Regions from separate parts of the Paenibacillus sp. NPDC057886 genome, predicted to be linked through region 1. Evidence: predicted binding sites of a transcription regulator. Region 1 holds the regulator's gene; each other region holds the start of a gene.
What was found. Region 1 encodes Rex, which represses fermentation and respiration genes when NADH is low (regulators of the CRP and FNR family bind a similar motif). Its sites were predicted from a motif close to TTGTGAAATATTTCACAA; they were not measured.

Region 1 (6,120 bases):
GTTGCAAATCGAGTTTCAACTGTACATCATTGCGGTTAATAGTTAATTGAACATCATTGACTCCATCGTACTGGGTAACCATCTTTTCAATTGGGCTTTGCACAGCCACATGACGATACACAAACCAACCTCCAAACAACACAACGGCTGAAATGACGGCAGTCAGAGCAATAGGCAATACTTTTATCTTCAAGTGAGTTACCCCTCCTAAATTTTGTCCCATCCTATAACTTGTAGGCAAGAATATGAATATGGTACGTAATGTCCTGTGATGTGCCTAACAGGATTTATTTGTGCATGATGTATCCTTGAATACATATTTGAGTATATCACATCGTATATACAATATCTAAGGCGAAAATATGAATAAATTATTAATTTTAACTATTCAAATCCAAAACGATCAAGAAAATACGTCAAAGAACCGGTCCAGTCGGGTTTCCGTCTGCCGGTTCTTTAATGTATTCTTTTCAAACAATAATACGTCTGCTCATGCTAGCTATTCGGAATCGTATAGACCAGGTCAACCTGTTCCCCGTTACTGAAGCGGTAAAACCGATAATAGTTGTGAGTATCATCGTTATAATACACTTGCCATACATAGATTCCATTCACAACGCCTGGCATGATTCGCTTGATCTCCCCACCTGGAACTTCAGAGCTGAACCGATTTCGAATCTGCGCTTCATTCATGCCGTTCTTCAACAGTTCACCGTGCACCGCATTGGTTCCCGTCACAGGTTTGTTATTCTCATCAAACTTAATCCATACCATGACATCCTGGTTATCCTTATCTTTGCCGATCAGGGTCCAGTATATGTTGTCTCCGCCGTCTTTCTGCCCCCAGACATACTTACGCAGCTCTTCGTGGGACGTAATCCCCAGCTGTTCCTGGGCTGCCTGTATGGCCAACGCCTCTTCCTTGCGTTGATCCTGGGTAACATAGACATAATAACGCTGAAGTCCAAACAGAATCAGAACCAGGAGCAGCAGCGAAATCCATATCCACTTCTTTTTTTTCTTCAAAAGCCGAACTTCCTTTCCCTATGACGTTGCTGTCCTTGTAATTAACGGGCAAGCAGACTGTCAAATGCCAGTTGAGACTCACGCAGAATACGCTCTTCATCCATTGTAAGACATTCGCCATGTTTAACCACTTGTTTTCCATCCACCCACACATGCTCCACATCTTTGGCCGATGCCGAGTAGACCGTATGGGAAATCAGATCCGTATGCGGATAGAAATGGGCTTGCTCGATGTTCAACGCGATGAAGTCAGCCTTCATGCCTGCTTGCAATGCGCCTGCATTGTTCAGGAATATGGATTTGGCACCATACGAAGTTCCAAGCAGAAGCGCTTCCCCTGCCGGCACTGCGGTAGGGTCACCAGACACACCTTTGTGAATCAACGCAGCCAGTCTCATTTCTTCAAACATATCCAGGTTATTGTTACTTGCTGGTCCGTCTGTTCCCAGGGACACGGTCACGCCTGCTTTCAGCAGATCAGGTACACGTGCAACACCCGAAGCCAATTTCAGGTTACTGCCTGGATTGTGGGAAACTGCTACATCATGCCGTGCGAGAATTTCAATCTCCTCATCATTCAGATGTACCGCATGCGCAACCAGAGATGGACGGGAGAAAAATCCTAGCTTCTCCAGATGTGCGACCGGACGCAGTCCGTAATCAGCCACATTCTGCTCCACTTCGCGAAGCGTCTCAGACATATGTGTATGCAAAGGCAGATTCAGGTCATGAGCAACCTGTACCAGCTTCTCTATGTAATCCGGAGGGCAAGTGTAAGGCGCGTGTGGGGAGATTACGGTTGTAATTCTTCCGTCTGCTTGTCCATTCCATTGACGGGCAAATGCTGCGGATTCTTCCAGCTTGCGCAGTTGTTCTTCTTCTGAACAAAGTCCGATTACCCCACGTGCCAGAGCAGCCCGAACGCCGGATTGTTCCACCACTTTCGCTACCTGATCCATATGATCATACATATCCAGGAAAGCTGTTGTTCCGCCCTTCAACATTTCAAGCACGGATAGGGATGTGCCCCAATATACGTCCTCAGACGTCATTTTGGCTTCCATTGGCCACATTTTCTCCTGCAACCATACTTGTAACGCCAGATCGTCTCCGTGGCCTCTCAGAAGCGACATGGCCGCGTGACCATGCGTATTGATCAGACCCGGCAAGAAGAACAGTCCTTTTCCGTCCACCTTTGTCAGACTTTCGTCTCCTTCCGGCAAAGTCTCACCAATATGCACAATCTTGTCATTCTCGACAACCATAAAACCTTGAACCACGTTCCACTCCGTACCCTCACTCACGGCAAATTTGCCGTTGTGAATTACCCATCTATTTGTCGTCATCTTCCTCGTCGTCCTTTCCATTCTCCAAGTAATAAGCCAGGCTAAGCAGATCCGTCGTAAAATCGGCATGATGAATGCGAATATGCGGCGGGGTCTTCAGGATCGTTGGCGCAAAATTCAGGATTGCTTCAATTCCTGACTCAATCAGCTGATCTGCAACATTTTGGGCTTCCGTATCCGGAACCGTGATAATACCTATACGAATGTTATCCTTTTTGACCGAATCCGTTAATTCATTCATCGGCTGCACCGTCAGACTGTTGATTTGGCTCCCAATCTTCGGACCGTAGGCATCAAATACAGCGACGATCTTCATGTTGTCTTTGAGGTAGGCATTGTAATTGGACAAGGCATGTCCCAAATTACCTGCTCCGACAAGAGCCACATTAATCTGCTGGTCTATTTTCAAAATATGACGGATTTTCTCGATGAGATATGAAACGTCATACCCGATCCCTTTACGACCAAAGTCACCAAAGTAAGCCAAGTCTTTACGAATCTGGGCCGGATTCAAATCCAGCCTCAGTCCAAGTTCTTGTGAAGAAACCGTATTGACTTCGCGCTGATGCAATTCATTCAAATAACGCAAGTAAACAGGCAATCTACGCACCACGGCTTCCGAAATTTTATCTGATTTCATATATTGCTCCCCCTTACCAAGGCCACGATAGATAGATGAAAAGATGAGCATCCTGTCTAAAACGATGCAAAATGATTAGTAAATCAAACAGGATGCTCCTTGTTATATATTGGATAATTGCTTAAATTACTTATTTAATGGCTTTACTAGCATATCCATGAAACGAATGGAGGATATTACTCAATTTTACCGCCAATCAGTAGCGTCTTGCAATAATGCAAGCTACAGAGGGTATCTGTTATTGTTGTTCTTCGGTCGGTCTCTCGAGCCATTCCGAAATGCGTGGAACCATCTGCTCTGTGAGCATGTGCTCCATCTTGGGACCAGGTAATGAATATAAAAAGTACTTGCCATAATACGCTTCAATAACGCGTGTATCGTATACAATCACAATGCCTCTGTCTTTGCCTGTACGAACCAGTCTGCCAAATCCCTGTTTGAAACGTATGACGGCTTGTGGCACTGACAGCTTCATAAACGGGTTTTTCTTCTGCTGCTGCAAAAGCTCGCTCTTCGCTTCGACTAATGGATGATTCGGTGGCTGAAACGGCAGTCTGACAATCGCAAGACAGGTCAGAGCCTCTCCAGGAATGTCCACCCCTTCCCAGAAGCTGCTTGTGCCAAGAAGCACCGTCGCTTTTGCATCCTGGAAGCGCCGTGTAAGCTTGGAACGGCTGCCGCTGTCCACCCCTTGCCCCAGCAAAGAGATATCATTGCCTGACAAGGCCTCCTTGAGCGGGTCATAGACCTGGCGCAGCATGCGGTAGGAAGTGAACAACACCATCATGCGTCCACGAGTCGCGATAGCCGTTTCCGCGAGCGAGTGCACGAGCATATCCACAAAGTGGGCATCGCCTACACTGCCCTTCACGCTTGGGAAATCACGCGGAATGACGAGCAGAGCCTGTTCGCGATAATTGAACGGTGACGGTAGCATAGACGTTAACAGACGGTTATTCTCGGCAGCTTCCTGCAAGCCCAGCTGTTCGATCATGAATTGAAATGACTTGTCAACGGAGAGCGTAGCCGATGTAAGCACAACGCTTTTCTTTTTATCAAAGAACATATCCTTCAATTGTGCACTGACATCGACAGGAACAGCATAGAGTTGCAGTGATTTACTGCGGAACTGGCCGCTAGCCTCCATCCAGTACACGGTATTGGCATCATCCATCCGCATGAAGAAACGCAGATTATCCTTGATCGTTGCCAAATCCTTGAGCAGACCTGAAATATCCGTAATCAGACTATCGGACTGATAATCATCCTGATCTTCTTTCACTTCAAGCAGCAGCTTGTCGCCTTTACGAATCAAATCGCCTAGGGTTACATAGATTTGGTTCTCAACATCCTGCAATTCCTGCCATTTGGCTGGTTTTTGCGAAGGCTTCAGTCGAAGAGAGAATTGTCCTGTCTCGCCTGGAGAAGCATCGCTGCGTTCAGGCAGCAGGCCAAACAAGGTATCGCTTAGTCGATCCCATATCTCCTTGACTTCGACCGCAAGCGGGAACATCTGATCAATCATGGAGCCCCACTGTACCGAATTTTCATGACCCGACAATTGAGAACGAAGCATAGGCAGTTGGCCATTACGGCTATCTTTAAACAGTCGGGTCAGTGTATGAACCAACGTGAAATATTTCATATGAAGACCAAGATGTTTACCTGCTACATCCTCCAGATGATGTGCTTCATCGATGACGAGACTTTCGTAGGCCGGCAGCAATTGATGTGCTGCTTTGACATCCGTAAACAATTTCGAATGATTCGTAATGACGATATCGGACAGCCCGGCTTCATGTTTGGCCCGATGATAGAAACATTTGCGGAACCAAGGACAGGAGCGTCCAAGACAGGATTCAGACTCGCTCTGTACCGTCTCCCAGAAGTCTCCTCCACGCCCGCTTAGATTAAGCTCCTCGTCGTCTCCAGTCTCCGTCTGAGTAAGCCAGACAATCATCTGAGCCGCTGTAAAATAATCCTCTTTGGGTGTAGCAAATTCACGTTTATTGATTTTATGCTCAAACTTACGCAGACACAGATAGTGCCCACGTCCTTTGAACACCGCTGCCTTGAACGGAAACGGAACCACTTGGGTCAGCATAGGAATATCCCGCTCTCTCAATTGCTCCTGCAGGTTGATGGTATGTGTGCTGACCATGACTTTCTGTTCCTGTTTCACACTTTCATAGATGGCAGGCAGCAAATAACCAAGTGATTTGCCTGTACCTGTTCCAGCTTCAATCAATAGATGTTTCTCTTCATCCAAAGCTTGTCGTACACTGCTGAACATCTGAGTTTGCGCCTCACGCTCCTCATAATGGTCCAGTGTCTCCTTCAGGTTATCTCTAACCTGATCCATAAACTGCTCAAAACTTACACCTTCCAGCGGATTACCCTCACGCTCATCACGAGGTGAGCCTATATCGGTCCAGTCACTCACGTTCAGGGCGAGCTGGCGGTAATACGTATGACCATCCAGATCCTGAATTGGCTCTGCTTCCTTCTCAGTACGCATTCCGTCGAAGAACCAACCCAAGTCACTGTCTTCCGGGGCAAACAGGTCACTGAGGCGCTGAATCGTGATCAGAGGCAATGCACGCAGCTCATCTAGACACTTCAGCAAGACAAAAGCTGTCGCAAGTGCATCACTGTCAGCCTGATGAGGGCGGTCATGCTGAAATCCGAATTCTGAAGACACATAACCGAGTTGATAAGAGCCCAGTGACGGAAACGTGATCTTCAGGAAATCAATCGTATCCAGAATCCGTCCGGTAAACGGCAGGTAACCGCAGCGATCGAGTGCATTTTGAAGAAAATGAAAATCAAAAGCAACGTTGTGCCCAACAAGAACAACATCGTCAAGCAGCGGAACCATCTCCATCATCATCTCTTCCAATGAGGGAGCATCCGCCACATCTTCATCAGTAATACCGGTTAACCCCGTAATAAACGGAGGAATCGGTACACCTGGGTTCACATAAGAACTATATATTTGAGTTATGCTGTAGTCATGATCTATGATGGCAAGTCCGGCCTGTATAATCTCACCGTCGGACTGCGTGCCGGTTGTTTCGAAATCCAATACGGCAAATTTCATTGCAATGT
Region 2 (6,120 bases), 230 kb from region 1:
AACAGCAAAAAAAAACAGCCCCTGCGAAACATGTTCGCAAAGACTGCTTGGTTGGTATATAACTGTTGTTACTGATTAGAGCAAGCCATGCCCGCTGTCTCCGCACGACCTTGTTCAATCAGGCGATACGCCCGCTCTACTTCCTCATCACTCGGAGAAGGAACACCATCGAGCGGATAAGCTTTCCCCAGCGCCTGCCATTTGTAGATACCCATCTGATGATAAGGCAGGATTTCGAACTTCTCGACTCCATTTAGCGTTCCAATAAACCGTCCCAGATTGAGCAAGTCTTCTTCCTCATTGTGAATCCCCGGCACATACACGTGACGAATCCACATTTTTCGTCCCTGTTCCGATAACCACTGTGCGGTGCGCAATGTTCTCTCGTTGGATTTGCCTGTCAGCTTGATATGTTTCTCATCATTGATGTGCTTCAGATCTAGCAAAACAAGGTCCGTGTTATCCAACAAATCATGAATTCGATCCGGTTCATTGAACCCATTGCTGTCCAGCGTAGTATGCAATCCCCAGCGACGTTTCGCTTCTTTGAAAACTTCGGCTACAAAATGAGCCTGTAATGTTGGCTCCCCGCCGGATACCGTAAGTCCTCCGCCGGAACTGCGATAGTAGGACAAGTACGGCTCGATTTCAGCCAATACCTCCTCTACGCTCATTTCCCTGCCACCATCCAGTGCCCATGTATCCGGATTGTGACAATACTGGCATTTGAGCAGACATCCCTGCATAAAAAGCACGAAGCGGATGCCTGGGCCGTCAACCGTCCCGAAAGTTTCGAGTGAATGAATATGTCCATTAACCATGCTGCCTCTTCCTTTCTGTATCGCATCCGCTGTGCGTTAGTATGGAGATTCTGCACCTTTGAACTGTTGAGTTAAGTCCGAGTTACATCGAACCGTGGAAGGTCCGGTTAATGACATCGAGTTGTTGCTCACGTGTCAGTTTGATGAAGTTAACCGCGTAACCGGATACCCGTACAGTCAGCTGCGGATAGTTTTCCGGGTGATCCATCGCGTCAATTAACTGCTGACGATCAAATACGTTCACGTTCAGATGGTGTGCCCCTTGACCAAAGTAACCGTCCATCATGGCAACCAGATTGGATTTGCGTGTGTCTGACTCTTTTCCGAGTGCTTTAGGCACGATGGAGAATGTGTTAGAGATCCCGTCAAGGCTGTGTTCGTACGGCAGTTTGGCTACTGAGCCAAGGGATGCCAGTGCACCTTTTTTATCCCGACCATGCATTGGGTTCGCTCCTGGTGCAAACGGTTCGCCTGCTTTACGGCCATCCGGTGTTGTACCTGTTTTCTTGCCGTACACCACGTTGGATGTGATCGTCAGCACAGACTGTGTTGGGATCGCATTACGATACGCTTTGTGTTTGCGAATCATGCCCATGAAGCTTTCCACCAGTTCAACTGCGATGCTGTCAACACTGTCCTCATTGTTACCGTAACAAGGGAAATCCCCTTCAATTTCAAAATCAATTGCGATGCCTTGTTCGTTGCGGATCGGTTTAACTTTCGCATACTTGATTGCACTCAGGGAGTCTGCTGCAACCGAGAGGCCGGCAATACCGCAAGCCATCGTACGAACGATGTCACGGTCATGCAGGGCCATTTCAATACGCTCGTAGCTGTATTTGTCATGCATGTAGTGAATGACGTTGAGTGAGTTCATATACAGTTTCGCAAGCCATTCCATCATCGGTTTGAAACGTTTCATCACTTCATTGTAATCCAGTACTTCGCTTGTGATCGCCGGATATTCAGGTCCAACTTGTGCACCCGATTTCTCGTCACGACCGCCGTTGATTGCATACAGTAATGCTTTTGCGAGGTTGGCACGAGCGCCGAAGAACTGCATTTGTTTCCCGATCTTCATCGCAGATACGCAACAAGCAATCCCGTAATCGTCTCCGTAGATCGGACGCATCAGATCATCATTTTCATACTGGATGGAGCTCGTTTCGATGGATACTTTTGTACAGTATTGTTTGAACGCTTCCGGAAGCTTGGTGGACCAAAGTACCGTCAGGTTCGGCTCAGGTGCAGGACCCAGATTGTTCAGGGTGTGCAGGAAACGGAAGCTGTTTTTCGTAACACGGGTTTCTCCATTCACGGACATGCCACCGATGGATTCAGTTACCCATGTTGGGTCTCCACTGAACAATTCATTATAATCCGGCGTACGCAGGAATTTGACGATCCGCAGTTTCATAACAAAATGGTCAACCAATTCCTGAGCCTGTTCTTCAGTTAGCAAGCCTTCTTGCAGATCACGTTCCATGTAAATATCAAGGAAAGAAGATACACGTCCAAGCGACATCGCCGCACCATTTTGCTCTTTGATTGCAGCCAGATAACCGAAGTAGAGCCATTGGAACGCTTCTTTTGCGGTTGTGGCTGGCAAGGAAATATCGAAACCATGCATTTCACCCAGTTGTTTCAATTCTTGCAATGCACGAATCTGCTCGGACAGTTCTTCACGCAGGCGAATGACATCTTCATCAATTACGTCAACTTCAAGTGCATTCAGTTCGCCTTTTTTATTTCGAATCAGGAAGTCCACGCCATAGAGAGCTACCCGGCGATAGTCACCGATGATCCGGCCGCGGCCGTAAGCATCCGGCAGACCGGTTATAATCCCTGCTTTACGTGCTGCACGCATTTCGGATGTATAAGCATCAAATACGCCCTGGTTATGTGTTTTACGGATGTTCGTAAATATATCAATGACGCCTTGAGGCATTTCAAAACCATAAGCTTCACAAGCATCAATCATCATGCGAATTCCACCGAATGGCTGAATGGAACGTTTGAATGGAGCATCCGTTTGAACACCAACAATCTGTTCTTTGGATTTATCCAGATAACCTGGTTGGTGAGAAACAATCGTCGCTGGCGTATTTACGTCAACATCGAGTACCCCGCCGTTATCGCGCTCTTTTTTGGTCAGATCGGATACGATATCCCATAACTCTTTCGTATTCTGAGTTGCACCTGCAAGAAATGCTTCGTCGCCATAGTAAGGAGATAAGTTGTGTGCCAGAAAATCATTCACATCTACGGATTTCGTCCATGTTCCTTTGGTAAAGTTTCTCCAGCCTGTTTGTTGTTTGACATCTTTTTCGATCACCGACATAGTAATCCCTCCACAAATTTGGATTTCCGGACACATGACAGGATGCTTCACTCGTCTCATCTGTGCCCAGAGCCGCGATTAATGTGATAAATTTCACATGTAAGCCGGAACATGTTCTCTCTACTTGGGAACCGGAACCGCGGATGAATGTTTTTCTTACATTTTCAGTATACGTCTTGGCTCTTTCATCATCTGTGATTTTTATCACAAAGTTTGTGACCATCCTCACTCCACCTGTGCTGTGTCAAGTTGAACCCTAAATTATTCACACTTAGCCACTACGCGGGCAGAACAACTTCCGATCAATGTTCAAACCCGATTTCCCCGATCGAACAATAAAATTTAAAAGAAAGGATATGTACACTGGCCACTCCAAGGATAGAACAACCTTCCGATCGCTGTTACCCCCAGATTTTTTTGATTCCCTTTTAAAAAGGTAAAATCCGGGGATAAAGGCGAGCGCTATCGCTTCTTCAGGTTTTTTCTCTCCTCTACGTTATCGTGTACATGTATGGTTCAAACTATATAGCATAGAAGGTTAAAATCGTGCTTGAAAGCGAACGCTTCGCTTCTTCAGTTTTTTCTACCCTCTCCGTTATGGTGTGAAAACCTGGTTCAAACGGCTACTGCAAGGATTCCGTTATACCTTTTTTTACAAAAAAGACGGCAATCGGGGCTCCCCTTACGGGGAACCCTGACTATATCTGCCTAAATCCTGCTGTTGCTTTAATTGTTATTCAAACTTGCCGTAGAAAGCGTTGCGGTATACATCTGCCAGTTCAGTCACCAGCGGCAGTTTTGGATTGGCTGTTGTACATTGGTCCTCGAATGCACGGTCTGCCAGATAATCCACATGTGCTTCAAAGTCTTTGGCATCGAATCCGATTTCCTGGAACGACTCTTCAATACCCAATGTTTTGTTCAGTTTGCGAATGGCATTGATGAGGCTGGTCACCCCTTCTTCTGTCGTACGAGCAGGCAATCCCAGAATGCGGGCAATTTCGGCATAACGCTCATCTCCCACAAAGTGCGAATATTTCGGGAACGATGCAAATTTGGTCGGTTTTTTCGCATTGTAGCGAATGACGTGTGGCATCAGGATCGCATTGGTACGTCCATGTGCGGTGTGGTACTGACCGCCCCATTTGTGTGCCAAGCTGTGGTTAATGCCCAAGAACGCGTTGGCAAAAGCCATACCTGCAATCGTCGAAGCATTATGCATTTTCTCACGAGCCAGTTTGTCACCTTGCAGCGCCGATTGCTCAAGATATTGGAATACCAGCTGGATCGCTTTGATCGCGAGTCCATCCGTGTAATCATTCGCCATGACGGATACATATGCTTCAATGGCGTGAGTCAATACGTCCATACCTGTATCCGCAACAGCGGTTTTAGGCAGAGAGTATACGAATTCTGGGTCTACGATGGCTACATCTGGTGTTAACTCGTAGTCTGCCAACGGATATTTGGTATTCCCTTGATTTTTGTCCGTGATAACCGCAAACGATGTTACTTCCGAACCTGTGCCCGAAGTTGTCGGGATGGCTACGAATTTCGCTTTCACGCCGAGACGTGGATATTTGTAGATCCGTTTGCGGATATCCATGAATTTTTGCTTCAAGTCGTTAAAGTCTGTGTCTGGATATTCATAGAACAACCACATCGCTTTGGCAGCATCCATCGGTGATCCCCCGCCGAGTGCGATAATGCAGTCTGGCTGGAAGCGGCGCATCATTTCCGTACCGCGGTCTACCGTTGTTGTGGATGGATCGGGTTCTACATCAGAGAACACTTCAATGGCTACCGGCATTTGACGTTGACGCAGATAGTGCTCTACTTTTTCCACATAACCGAGTTTGACCATCATGGCATCCGTAATAATGGCTACACGTGTGATGTCCGGCATTTTGGCAAGATACTGTGTTGCACCTTTTTCGAAATAGACTTTGTTCGGCACTTTGAACCACTGCATATTCACGGTACGGCGAGCCACCCTTTTCACGTTGATTAAGTTCACAGCGGTTACGTTGGAAGAAGTCGAGTTCCGTCCATACGATCCGCAGCCCAATGTCAGAGACGGCATGTTGGTATTGTAGATGTCACCGATGGCGCCGTGTGTGGATGGTGAATTCACGATAATCCGTCCGGTTTGCAGACGATCTGCGAATTTGCCAATGACTTCTTCGTTCGTCGAATGAATAACGGAGGAGTGACCCATGCCGCCAAAAGCAACCACTTCTGCTGCACGCTCAATCCCTTCAGCTGCCGTTTTCACTTTGTAACAAGCCAGTACCGGACTCAGTTTCTCAGCTGACAATGGGAACTTCGTGCCCACCCCTTCAATCTCGGCTACGAGAATTTTGGTGCCAGCAGGAACCTCGATCCCGCACATTTGCGCAATGCTGACTGCAGATTGACCAACAATCGCTGGGTTCACCGCACATTTCTCAGCGTTAATCGCACCTGCGGTCAGTTTCGCAGCCTCATCCTTGTTGACGAAGTAACAACCGTTAGCGATCATTTTCTTTTTCACCTGATCGAAGATCGGTTCTTCGATGATGACTGATTGCTCGGAAGCACAGATCATGCCGTTATCAAACGATTTGGATAAAATCAGATCCGTTACCGCTTGGTTGATATCTGCACTTTTCTCAATAAAGCAAGGAACGTTACCCGGCCCTACGCCCAGTGCCGGTTTACCACAGCTGTATGCGGCCCGTACCATGCCTGATCCGCCTGTTGCCAGAATGAGCGCCACATCATTATGATTCATCAGCGCGTTTGTACGATCCATGGAAGGATCATCAATCCACTGGATACAATCCGCTGGAGCACCATGCTTCACTGCAGCTTCCATTAGAATTCTAGCCGCTTCCCGGCTACAGTTCTGTGCAGATGGGTGGAAACCGAAGATGATCGGGTTACGCGTTTTGATGGAAATCAGTGCTTTGAACATCG
Region 3 (6,120 bases), on a different contig from region 1:
CTGCTTCAGCCAGCAGCGCAGCCTGACTTACAATCGCTGCACCCAGCGCAAGTGAAATGACCGCAAGGAGCACAAGACGTTTTCGCTGGCCTGACATTTGTTGAGAGATCAGGCTTGTTTTCCTCTTCATGTAAGCTCTCCTCCTTTCTATGAACCTGTGAGATTACTTCCTTACATGACATAATGAATTCAATTTATTTTTTTCCTTTTACATAATCCGCATCAAACAGAAACAGTCTGAAGACAAGAATCAAGGAAGGAATCAACATACACATGCCACCGATAAACACAACAACCAGTGCGAAGCCCATCGCTGGTGAGGTTACACTGTTTTGAATTGTAATGAACGGATCAAGAATATAAGGATATTGACCAATTCCATAAGCGAAAAAGGCACAGAAAAATTGCAGCATGATACATATAAACGCTAATCCGTAGCGGCGTCCGTTATAGATCAGCCACATCGCAATCATGAAGAATGCAACGGAGAGCGCAAGTAGCCACCATAAATCCATCATATTTTGAAAATGTCGCTCATTGTGCTGTCCCAAATAAATAAATGCAGTCAGTGCGATGATAATCGTCGGTGTACTCCAGAACAGGGCATAGGTACGCACCAGCTTCAACGCAGAATGATCCTCTGCCCGCGATGCATAAAAGGCCAGAAAGGAGCTGCTAATGAACAAAACCGACACAATCGCCAGTCCAACAATGCTCCACGATAACGGATTGGTAAACAGCGTCCAGTAATCCAGAGAAACCGTCGAGCCCTGCTTCACGATAAAGCCACCTTCAGACAGGGTTAATGCCACTGATAACGAAGCGGGAATAAGCAGACCCGAAGCTCCATATAGAAACAGATACACGATGTTATTTTTGGAACCATAGTTCTCAAAGGCATAAAACGACCCACGAATGGCGAGCAAAATGACGGCAATGCTTCCCGGTACAAGCAGTGCTGATCCGTAATAATAGGCCGTGTCCGGAAAGAATCCAACGATGCCGATGTAGAAAAAGACAAAAAATACATTTGTAATCTCCCATACCGGTGATAAATAACGGGAAATCAGACGATTAATCAGGTGATCCTGTTTCGTCAAGCGTGCATAAAAGGCAAAGAAGCCCGCCCCGAAATCAATGGAGGCTACAATTAAATAGCCATATAAGAACAGCCAGAGCACCGAGATGCCAATCAGCTCGTAACTCATCATGCACGCTCACCCTTTTCTGTAGACTGATTGCCCTTCTCCTTCATCCATTTCTCCATCTCGACTTCTGCCGGATTATTGTTGAACAACCGTCTTAACACGAGAACACACATGACTCCCAGAACGATGTAGAGCAGCAGGAAGAAGAAAAAGATCATTCTTATGTTGGGTGATGAAGTGGCGGCTTCCTCCACACGCATATATCCCCGGATAATCCACGGTTGTCGTCCCAGTTCAGCATAGAACCAGCCCAGCTCAACCCCGAGAAAAGCCATCGGTGCGCCCAGGGCAATGATCCCAAGCAGCCACTTGTTCAGCTCATTGCGCTTTTTCCAGAACACAAACAGGAAATACAGAACTGAGATAGCCAGCAGAGTAAATCCGATTCCAGCCATTAAATCAAACAGGTAGTGAACGAGCAGCGGCGGCCATTCGTCTTTCGGAAACTCCTCCAGTCCAGTTACCTCTGCATTAAAGTCACTAAAGGCCAGGAAGCTGAGCAGTTTAGGCAGGTGAAGAGCTCCTATAATTTCATGCTCTGCATTCAGCCATCCCAATAAAATCAAATCTGCGCCGCTTTCCGTCTCAAAATGCCATTCTGCTGCTGCAAGTTTCTCCGGCTGATGCTCGGCCAAAAACTTGGCGGACACATCTCCCGCTAATGTGTTCAGTAAGCCAAATAGCAAAACCACCGCCATCATGAGGTTCAAGGCTTTTTTGTGGTATGCAGATGCCCCTTTTCTCAGCAGCGCAAAGGCTGCAATTCCGGCTAACAGGGCAGCTCCTGTCAAATATGCCGAGCTTAACACATGAAACACCTTGGAGAACGTCGCCGTATTCAGCATCGCCTCCACTGGGTTAACCGCTGTGAATTGGCCTGCTTCCATGACAAAGCCTCCAGGCTGGTTCATGAAGCCGTTCACCGTCGTAATAAATACAGCCGACATGCCTGCACCAGTGACGATTGGAATCGTCAGCAGCCAGTGGATATACGGATTTTTGAATCGATCCCATGTATACAAATAAATGCCCAGGAAGATGGCTTCAAAAAAGAACGCGAATACTTCCATAAATAAAGGAAGTGCAATGACATTCCCTGCCAGTTTCATAAAATTCGGCCACACCAGGGCCAGCTGCAGTGAAATCGCTGTACCGGTCACTACACCAACCGCCACAGAAATGACAAACCCTCTAGACCACCTCTTCGCCATCAGTGTGTAATGAGGGTCCTTCTTGCGAATCCCCATGAACTCTGCAATTGCGATCATTAGGGGTACACCGACGCCAAGCGTTGCAAAAATAGCGTGGAAGCCCAGCGTCATGCCTGTCACCAACTTACTCCACATTACCGTATCGATTGCCATTCTTTACTGCCTCCTTTCAAACTCTGTTCGATTTTCAATAATTTGAATCGTTTAATCATTAGGTCAGTCAGCCCTTGGACGACATTCAACATCAGGTTTAAAGAAGCTCCATGAGATAGGTTCAGAATTTGTCTATAAAGTGTTCCTCCATCATTGTATGTACAAAGAGAATTTTTTCACAAAGTAAGAGGCGAAGGAAGCTTTACCACTCCATCATTGTGTATTGCTACACATAGTTACTGGACTGAGCATGGGTTGGCGAGCTATGTTTTACCTGATACTGAAGGGCCAAAGTACTTAATGGGACCTAATAGTTAAAATTATTATATCTTTGTGAATTAGCAATTCAATCACTGACACGTCTTCGTCCCTAAATGTTCAAGAAAGGATCAACTCTTTCTGACAACTCGGTGAAAAGCGTAAAAAGTACCCAAAGGAGCTATTGATTCATTGGGCACAACCGTGGTATTGCATTTTTTTCACTATGCGTGCACGATGTTCGAAAAAATCGTTCGAGCTTGCTCAGATTCTTATAGCAGCCTTCAAACAAAACAAAAAAAAGCCGCTTTTACTGGAGCGACTTCTTAATCTTAAGTCTTACAAATCAGCAGATCTGTTGGGAACTGATCCTTTAATTCTTCAATTCCTTTACTCTACGATCTCCTCCAGCCATTGCTGCAAGGGAATCTCCTCGGTCAACTCACCAAGCAGAATGTGGCTGAACATGCCTTTCTGATCTATGATCATCGTTGCTGGCAACCCGGTGATGCGATACAGACCGGAGACTTTTCCGGTTACATCAACGATAACAGGGAAATCGAATTTCCGTTTCTCCATAAATTCACGAATGGTGCCCTTCGCTTCCCCCACATTGACAAACAGGGTCTCTACGTCATTTTGATATGTCTGAGCGATCTGATTAATCATCGGCATTTCCCTCACACAGGGGGTGCACCATGAAGCCCAGAAGTTCATCATGACGACTTTTCCCCGATAATCGGAGAGCTTTACCTGTTGTCCGGCTGAATTAACCGCAGTGAATTCGGGAGCGATTGCACCGGCTTCAATGGCACCGGTTCTTTTGGGTTCGGATGATGAATTCCCCTGATAAATTGCCCACACAGCGGTCAGCACAGCAGCCATTCCAATCAGGATTGTAATCAAACGTCTCATTTCCGCACTCATTTTCACACTCTTTTTTTCCAATCGATTCACCTTCATTTTAAGCCAAGACTATGATGAAAAGCAGCATGAAGCGACCCGAACTGTTGACGAAAGTCTTCAGTTGAGCCATCTCCCACATTACGTCCATGGTTCATAAAAACAATGTGATCGGCAACATCATCTGCAATTTCAAGCTGGTGGGTGGAGAACACGACCATATGTCCCTCCTCCTTGATCTGTTTTATCAGATTTGCAAACTCCTGCATCCAGAAGGGGTCCAGTCCATTCGTTGGCTCATCCATGATCAGCAGCGGAGGCTTGGCCAGCAGAGCCTGAGCAAATAACACACGCTGCCGCATACCTTTGGAAAAGGTCGTGACCCGTTTATTTTTTTGATCGGCCAAGCCTACCATGGTTAGCACTTCCGTTACTCTCTCTTTAGACACTTTCCTAAGCGCCGCCCAGAACTGGAGCACTTCCTCTGCCGTCAGACCCAGGTTGAAATGATAATCATCCGGCATATATCCGATCTGTTCCGAATATCGCTTTCGTTCTTTGGACCAGCGCATCTTGTTTACAATGATTTCACCCGAGGTAGGTTGAAGGATACCTGCGAGCATACGCAGAACGGTGCTTTTTCCGGCCCCATTTCCGCCGCATAAGGCAAGCACATGACCGGAAGAAATGCGAAAGGATATATCTTCAACAATCTGTTGTTTTTTTATGGATTTACACAGTCCAACAATCTCTGCTTCCACGTTATCCATGGGAACGCCCCCTTTCCCAGATCCCGTAAACTGCCACGATCGAACATGCAATCCACAGCAGGCATATCCCCACAAAGATCCAGGTCCCGCTGGATGGCTGTACCCAATCTACCCACTGATAATATTCAGGTCCCAATATAGAGCCACCGCCAAGTTTGATCACAACAAACAAACGTACCAGCTCAGCCGGATTGATGAAGGTTAGAACGGTGAGTAAAGGTTTTACCCACTGATAAGGCATGAGACCCAATACAGAGATTAGAAGTGTAGGCCATCCGATTACAGCAAAAAACCAAACGGATACGGATATCGTTAACGCTTGCCACCGATTTTTGGATAACGAACCGATGAACAGTGCAATAGTCAGAAATAGCAACACCAGTCCGCAGGAGAATACCAGAAACAAAAGGTACGTCATAACATCTAAAGGGCTGCCCACCCATCCGCTAAGAAGTCCCATCAGGCCATATCCGAATGTAACTATCGTCATTAATACAACCGACAGACCCAGATATTTGCCAACAATAAAAGACATCGTGCCGATGGGGTATGTGGACAACAGCTGCCAGCTGCCCTCTTCCTTTTCAGAAGTCAACGAGAACGAGCCCAGAAAGAGGGTCATCAGCGGCAACAGATAAAGAATAAGATTTAACATGGAACCTGTCGTGCCAGAGTATCCTGCTACAAAATTCTGAGAATTAATGATCAACAAACTCAGGCTAAATACGCAGAAAAGAATCAAAAATGAATATGCCCAAGGGTTGCGAAATCCCATTTTCATCTCTCGTCGTACAACTTGTAACATATCTCCCATCATGCATCACCATCTTTATTGGTCATTTACTTATGGCCTGAATCTTCCGTTGATTCACTTTCCCCATGTGTTTCTTCATGCACGCCTTCACTCATTCCTTCTTCCGAATGCCCATGCTCACCCATCATATCCATCATCTCTGTGTTTTGTTTCCAGTCGTGGGAGGCGAGGTCTTCAGCGGTCATGATCGTTCCCACACCCTGCTCGGCAACAAATGCTTCGGCAGATGGTTTATCCTTGAAATTGAGGATGCCGTAAGCCATGGGTGTACGCAGTGAAGTATCATATACATAAGTGGCTTTGCTGTACTCAATCCATTCCTTGTCATTATAATCACGAACAAAATCCATCCCGATATTATCTGTTCCGTTCTCTTCTTTCCATTGGTGCATACAACCAATGTCATCAAATTTATAATTTTTACCGTCTTTCGTGGTAAGCTGCGTGGCATAGGCATCATCCTTCACCTGCATTTTGCAAATGGCACAGATGTCCACGTCTTCATTGATGGGCAATGCCTCATATTTTTTTCCGCAAGCTGTTAGTAACAGTACCCCAAAGAGAAGCACCATAACTGTTTTCCAATGTGTTTTCATTCTCATTTTCGTAATACCCCCATTTTGATCATAATAAAAGTGGCCATACCCAGCAGAATGCATCCGATGATCCAAACCCCAGTTGTCTCTTTAACCGCTTGTGTATCTGTATTCGTCGTCTGTGATTCCGCTTCCATACTCATTAACGGTGATCTGTCGCTTGTCCACTCTGCCTTGCCTTCCGTAAACAAGTTGCTCATAAAGATC
Region 4 (6,120 bases), on a different contig from region 1:
CCTTTAATCCTGCTTCTGACAGAAAAGATTCCAATACCGTACTCCACCTGCGCCGCCACTGGGATATATCGTAGGACAGCGCCGTCTCGCGGGCATAGATACCCAGCCGCTCCCGCTCGGCCCTGTCCTGAACGAGACGCACCAGTGCAGCGGTCAGCGCTTCTTCATCTGGAGGTACCAGCAGCCCGTTGAAGCCATCCTGAATCAGATCATTCAGTCCGCCAACATTGGAAGCAACAACCGGAAGCCCACAGCTCATCGCCTCCAGACAAGCGTAGGACGTTCCTTCCGAGAAGACAGTTGGGATCACGGCGATATCTGCCTGATGGTAGGCCTCGCGGATATCCCGAAAATCATACGTGCGATGTTTGATTCGATCAGCATGGGGGTGCGTGCGATGCCAATAACGGAAGGATCGGCCCACCGTACTGCCTTCGACCAGCTCGCCGGCAAATTCGACCTCCAGATCGGGAAAGGCCCCGAGCAGTCGGTCAGCTGCCAGCATCATCGGAATAATGCCCCGCTCCATGCTGATGCGGCGAGGATATAGAATGCGCAGTGGGCGCGAAGGGTTCACATAAGTCGCAGCCGTTGTGTCATCGCCCTGTTCCTTCAAATGAACACCTATCAGCTCACTTGGCTGCAGACCAGCTGGACCCTGTCTGATATTTGCCGAGTCCAGTTCTTCAGCAATTACTGTCACCTCGGATCTGTCCGCCCGCACCACGCCGTCTCCATCGTTTCTTTCCCTAACGAATGACGTAGCATTTAACCCCGAAATGACAACTCCAGCATGATCTTCATGGCTTGCAAGATCTTTCTTCCATGCTGCCAGCCATTCTTCTTCCTGTTCAAGCTCTAACGTACGCCTTGGCGGAGCAGGTGTGAAATAGGAGGTATCCACTGCATTGGGAATGAGCACAACCTGACCGGGATCGGCAAACGTACAAGCAGCACGGCAAAAGGTCTGAAAATGCGAATCGACTGACACGATGCGTACAAGTCCATCCAGTGCCAGCTGAATATGCTCAGCGACTTGCTGCTTGGTTTCGAGCGGCAGCGCGGGACGATCCCAGTTAATTCCATGGCAGATGCCAAGACTGCCGGGCTTGTAGGCAATGGGCTGCCATAGGCAGCTTGCATAGATCACAGGCCCTCGTGCGGCGGCGGCCATTCGGGTAAAAGCTTCGGGCACATCATTCATATCGTAGGCATACCCGTATACATCGATCTGTTCCGTGCGGGTCTGAAAAGCTTCAAAATAGGACAACTGATGAACCTCGGGGATATGTCCCAATCCGCGGATGACGCTGCACAAATCAAGGACGTAACGCTCCAGACCGCCCCCGAACACCCGGCTGAACTCCCGGTTATAGCCATCGGTAAAGCTGTGTGTCAATATGCTGACCACGCCCATCTCACTGCTCCTCCTTCCACGGAATCAGTCGGGGCTCCGGATCAAGAATCGATTCATAATGTTCCAGGCTTCCCCACTCGCCATGTGGATCAATTCGTTTATAACGCAAATATTTCCGAACCCGATCCTCCAGACTTCCTGCCCAGCCAAGATGCTGCACCTTCAATTCCGTGCTGATTCCGGGCAATACGGTGCAGGGCAAGGGAAGGCGGGGAACATGATGATTTTGCTGCGGATAAAAGTAGGGATAACCCGGCATATAGCGGACCAGGGAAGCGGTATGACGTCGGTGAAGCCCCCAAAGGTCATCTTCCCGGTAGTGAGTTCGTCCGCCCCACATATCGTAGAAACGGAAAGCGATCCAATCCGCATGCTCCTGGTTAATCAGAGCGCGTATCGCTTTCTTCGCTTCCGTGCTGTATAGCTCATCGGCATCAACCGAGAGCAGCCAATCCGGCGAGGTACCTGCCGCTGCCTGCCATAAAGCATTCCGTAATCGCCATTCCTCCGCAAATAAAGGCTTCTCCAGCACTTCCAGACGAACGACCTTTGGATAGGCTCTGCATATATCGGGTGTTCCATCTGTGCTGGCATCGTCCACAATGACGATCTCATCCACGAATTCACTGAGATCGTCCAGCACTTCCTCCAGATATCGCCCACGCTCGTTACGTACCTGAAGCATGGCGGTCAGTTTGTTGCCCTGACTTTTACGAACCCGACGAACGGAAAACGGCTCTCTAAATAGGTCTGTTTCCTGGTGTTTTACAGCATCCTGATCTCCTTGGCCCTTTGGGTCAGCGTGCAGCGATTCCAGCGTTTCAGTTGGAGTATGTGTTGTTTCGGATCGGATATCCCTATGCACTATCGGTCCATTCACATGTTGTCTGCGCTTCTTCGGGTCCAGCATCATGGCACCTCCCCCAGCAATTGCTGGACGGCTTGATCCAACAGTTCCATCTCGACGATTCGTGCAAGAGCATCTTCATCCTCCAGTGCCGTCTCCAAAAATTGTCTCACAGCCCCGTGACGTTCTCCGCGCAGAGCCAGGGCTAGACCCGACAGCTGCCGATAATCCTGTCGGCTGGGGTTATCCTGAATATCTACTGCGTGCACCAAATCTAATGCATCTTCAACACGTCCAGTCTCCCGATAGATACGAAATTTCCAATGCCGTGCCGTTTCGCCTCCGAGTTCATCCAAAATATGCAATGCGTTTCCATAATCATCATTGAGACGTAGCAGTTCTGCCCGGACGAGCTGCTCCTCCCCGGCCTCCAGCCAGCGGCAGAGTTGTTCATAATGGTACCGTTCCTGCTCGTTGCCTGCGCTGATTCCATAAACTTGCAACGCGTTCTCGATTTCTCCGGTCCTCGCATGAATCGCAGAGAGGAATCGATAGTGGGAGCTTACACAATCATTGCGCCCGTTTAATACTGCGTGAGAGAAGGCTTCCTTAAGTGAAGCGGCCGCTCTGGAATCTTCAAGCACATATTCATAGGCTGCCAGCAAAAAGGAAATCGTCTCATGCGCTCCTGCTTTGGATCGAAGCTGACGATAGAAGTCGGCACGCACACTGCATTGCAGCTGGGTGACCGTATTCTGAACACCCGAGAGTGTTTGTCGCAGCGCATGCAGGAATAGCAGTTCATAGTCCCGGAGGGGGACTTCGAGGTCATTCTTTTGCATGACACCAGCAGGAGAGGTATCCTCTCCATTCAGCCAGATGGCGCATACGCCCTGGAATACCAGCTTCATATAGCGTGTTTCTGAAGTGGTGCCCACAAGATCGGCGATTCCGACCAGTCTTGAAATGCAGCTCTCCCATAAGGGGGATTCTGCTTCTTCACCAACCGGCTCGGGGAGAAGTACAATACAGAGCTCCGGATGGAGCGAGGCTGTGGCAGTCAGCCAGTAGGGATGAGCAACCACTGCAACCGTACGGGGCTCCTGTAACAGTTGTTCAGCTTCGGAAAGGGTGATGACGGTGATATTCGCAGGCATTTCCTCGGAGCGTTCCAGACTGCTGACATAATAGACAGGCCCTTCCGCTACCATTAGAGCAGCGATGTCTGAATAGGGAAAAGCAGACCATCCTCCCTTCCGGGGGAAAAGAACATAACGAAAGGCAGGCAGGGCCGTACTTGACTGTTCTGCATCTACCCCTTGATGAGGCTCCGGGTCCGGGATTGGAGACAGCTCTTCCATCGATGAATCACCTCACTTGATTTACATTTTTGTCCGTTCATGGATTGAAGCAGCACCATCTGATGAATATCGGATTGGCGCGCTTTGAATGATATCAATGAAGCCAATAATTCAATATGTAATGCCTTTGTTACCCAGCGTATTTTATGCCTGACACTAACATATGGGCGTTCCGTCCCAAACATGAGCATCTTCCGTGAATAGACGAAGCTGGCAAGCCCTAAGATTAGGTTTGTTTTTTTCTATTGTGTGACCATCGTCACTTTTTTTTGCTGTCATGGCAGGGTTTGTGATAATTGTCACATGTATAAAATAGTCTATCTGGCACAATACGTTCATCAATACGTGTTTGGCTGACAGAAACTGAAGAAGGGGCTTCAATGCCAAATACGAAAACTGTGATGTGAACAGAAAGAAGGGGTAACGGTATGGATCCGATCATGTTATCGCGTATCCAATATGCGCTCACAACGATTTTCCATTTCTTTTTTGTGCCGCTGTCCATCGGTCTTGTGCTGCTGATAGCCATTATGGAGACGTTGTACGTAGTGAAGGGTAAGGAAGTTTACAAAACGATGGCCAAATTCTGGGGCAAGCTGTTCCTGATTAACTTTGCCGTCGGTGTGGTGACAGGTATCTTTCAGGAATTCCAGTTCGGCATGAACTGGTCCGAGTATTCCCGGTTTGTCGGGGATGTGTTCGGTGCGCCACTGGCGATTGAAGCCTTGCTGGCGTTTTTTATGGAGTCTACCTTTATTGGACTCTGGATTTTTGGATGGGATCGTTTGTCCAAAAAAGTGCATTTGGCTTGTATCTGGCTGGTATTTGTCGGTACATTCCTGTCCGCGCTCTGGATTCTGGCAGCCAATTCATTCATGCAGCATCCGGTTGGCTTCGAGATTAATAATGGCCGAGCCGAGATGAATGACTTCTTTGCACTGATTACGAATGGTCAACTGCTGGTAGAGTTCCCGCATACGATCTTTGGTGCCCTGATGACAGGCGCATTTGTGGTAACCGGGATTAGTGCCTACAAGTTGATGAAGAAGCAGGATGTGGAGATTTTCCGCAAATCGTTCAACATTGCCATCATTATTGGCTTGGTTTCCTCGCTGGGGGTTGCCTTCTCGGGTCACTTCCAGGCGCAATATCTGGTGGAGACGCAGCCGATGAAAATGGCGGCCAGTGAAGGAACATGGACGACGACGGAAGACCCTGCACCATGGACGGTGGTAGCCTTTATCGACCCGGACAAACAGGAGAATTCCGGCGAGATCAAAATCCCTGGATTGCTCAGTTATCTGTCCTATAGCAAGTTCTCTGGCAGTGTCAAAGGCATGAAGGAACTTCAAGCAGAGTATGAGCAAACGTATGGACCAGGGGACTATATTCCACCGGTACGGACGACGTTCTGGAGCTTCCGCATCATGATTGCTGCGGGCGGATTGATGATTTTGCTAGCTCTATACGGTACATTCCTGGCGATGCGCCGGAAGTTGGAGGGAGCAGGCAAGTGGTTTATGCGTCTGATGGTGTTTGCCATTTCCCTGCCGTTTATCGCCAATACGTCGGGCTGGATTATGACTGAGGTGGGAAGGCAGCCGTGGACGGTATTTGGTTATATGACAACTTCAGCAGGGGTATCCCCGAACGTAAGCGCAGGCCAGATTTTGTTCTCCACCATTACTTTTACAGCAGCTTATACGGTTCTCGGAATTGTGATGGTTTATCTGTTCGTTCGTGAAATCAAGGCAGGGCCATATGCAGTCGAGAAGCCGGAGGAGCATGATGAATCGGCCGATCCGTTCGGCGTGGATGGGGGTTATTCTGTTGTCACTAAGTGAGTTGTGGTTTTTGCTGATTGCCGTCCTGTTTGTTGGTTTTTTCTTTCTGGAAGGTTTTGATTTTGGTGTGGGCATGTCCACTGCAATTATCGGTAAAACGGATCGTGAACGTCGTACCCTGATCAACTCGATTGGTCCGTTCTGGGATGGCAATGAGGTCTGGCTGATTACGGCGGGGGGTGCCATGTTTGCAGCCTTTCCGCACTGGTATGCCACGCTGTTTAGCGGTTTTTATCTGCCGCTGGTCGTGGTGCTGCTGGCCTTGATCGGCCGCGGCGTTGCCTTTGAATTCCGCAGCAAGATGAGACATGAACGCTGGCGCAAAACATGGGACATCATCATCGTAGTCTCCAGTGCGTTACTGCCATTCCTGTTCGGGGTTGTTTTCGCTACCTTAATGAAAGGCCTGCCTATTGATGGGCAGATGCAGCTTCGTCCAGGCTTCCTGGACATCGTTAATCCGTATACGGTGGTAGGCGGGTTGAGCGTGACATTGTTGTGTCTGGTGCATGGTTTGCTGTTTGCTTCATTGCGGACTGTCGGTGACCTCAGGGAGCGTGCCCTGAATACGGCCAAAAAACTGATGCTTCCGCTGGCCGCAATTCTCGCGGTCTACGCCGTGATGACATACTTCATGACCGATGTATTTGC

Region 2: the regulator Rex is predicted to act here: its motif matches at 3,244-3,261, upstream of pflB (formate C-acetyltransferase).
Region 3: the regulator Rex is predicted to act here: its motif matches at 2,737-2,754, upstream of ACFVQB_RS17345 (cytochrome ubiquinol oxidase subunit I).
Region 4: the regulator Rex is predicted to act here: its motif matches at 3,913-3,930, upstream of ACFVQB_RS08875 (cytochrome ubiquinol oxidase subunit I).

Annotation. Positions count from the first base shown of each region.
Region 1 covers NZ_JBHVMZ010000004.1:406,313-412,432, forward strand. Annotated here, with positions in the region: gene ACFVQB_RS16035 (hypothetical protein) at 1-193, opposite strand, end outside; gene ACFVQB_RS16040 (cell wall elongation regulator TseB-like domain-containing protein) at 496-1,026, opposite strand; gene ACFVQB_RS16045 (amidohydrolase) at 1,068-2,372, opposite strand; gene ACFVQB_RS16050 (redox-sensing transcriptional repressor Rex) at 2,359-3,012, opposite strand; gene dinG (ATP-dependent DNA helicase DinG) at 3,251-6,112, opposite strand.
Region 2 covers NZ_JBHVMZ010000004.1:632,230-638,349, forward strand. Annotated here, with positions in the region: gene pflA (pyruvate formate-lyase-activating protein) at 69-821, opposite strand; gene pflB (formate C-acetyltransferase) at 904-3,162, opposite strand; gene adhE (bifunctional acetaldehyde-CoA/alcohol dehydrogenase) at 3,896-6,120, opposite strand, start outside.
Region 3 covers NZ_JBHVMZ010000005.1:7,615-13,734, reverse strand. Annotated here, with positions in the region: gene cydD (thiol reductant ABC exporter subunit CydD) at 1-130, opposite strand, end outside; gene ACFVQB_RS17350 (cytochrome d ubiquinol oxidase subunit II) at 195-1,211, opposite strand; gene ACFVQB_RS17345 (cytochrome ubiquinol oxidase subunit I) at 1,208-2,572, opposite strand; gene ACFVQB_RS17340 (TlpA family protein disulfide reductase) at 3,221-3,778, opposite strand; gene ccmA (heme ABC exporter ATP-binding protein CcmA) at 3,790-4,503, opposite strand; gene ACFVQB_RS17330 (ABC transporter permease) at 4,496-5,317, opposite strand; gene ACFVQB_RS17325 (nitrous oxide reductase accessory protein NosL) at 5,344-5,919, opposite strand; gene ACFVQB_RS17320 (right-handed parallel beta-helix repeat-containing protein) at 5,916-6,120, opposite strand, start outside.
Region 4 covers NZ_JBHVMZ010000002.1:402,552-408,671, reverse strand. Annotated here, with positions in the region: gene ACFVQB_RS08890 (glycosyltransferase family 4 protein) at 1-1,417, opposite strand, end outside; gene ACFVQB_RS08885 (glycosyltransferase) at 1,419-2,330, opposite strand; gene ACFVQB_RS08880 (tetratricopeptide repeat protein) at 2,327-3,625, opposite strand; gene ACFVQB_RS08875 (cytochrome ubiquinol oxidase subunit I) at 4,054-5,469, shown strand; gene cydB (cytochrome d ubiquinol oxidase subunit II) at 5,453-6,120, shown strand, end outside.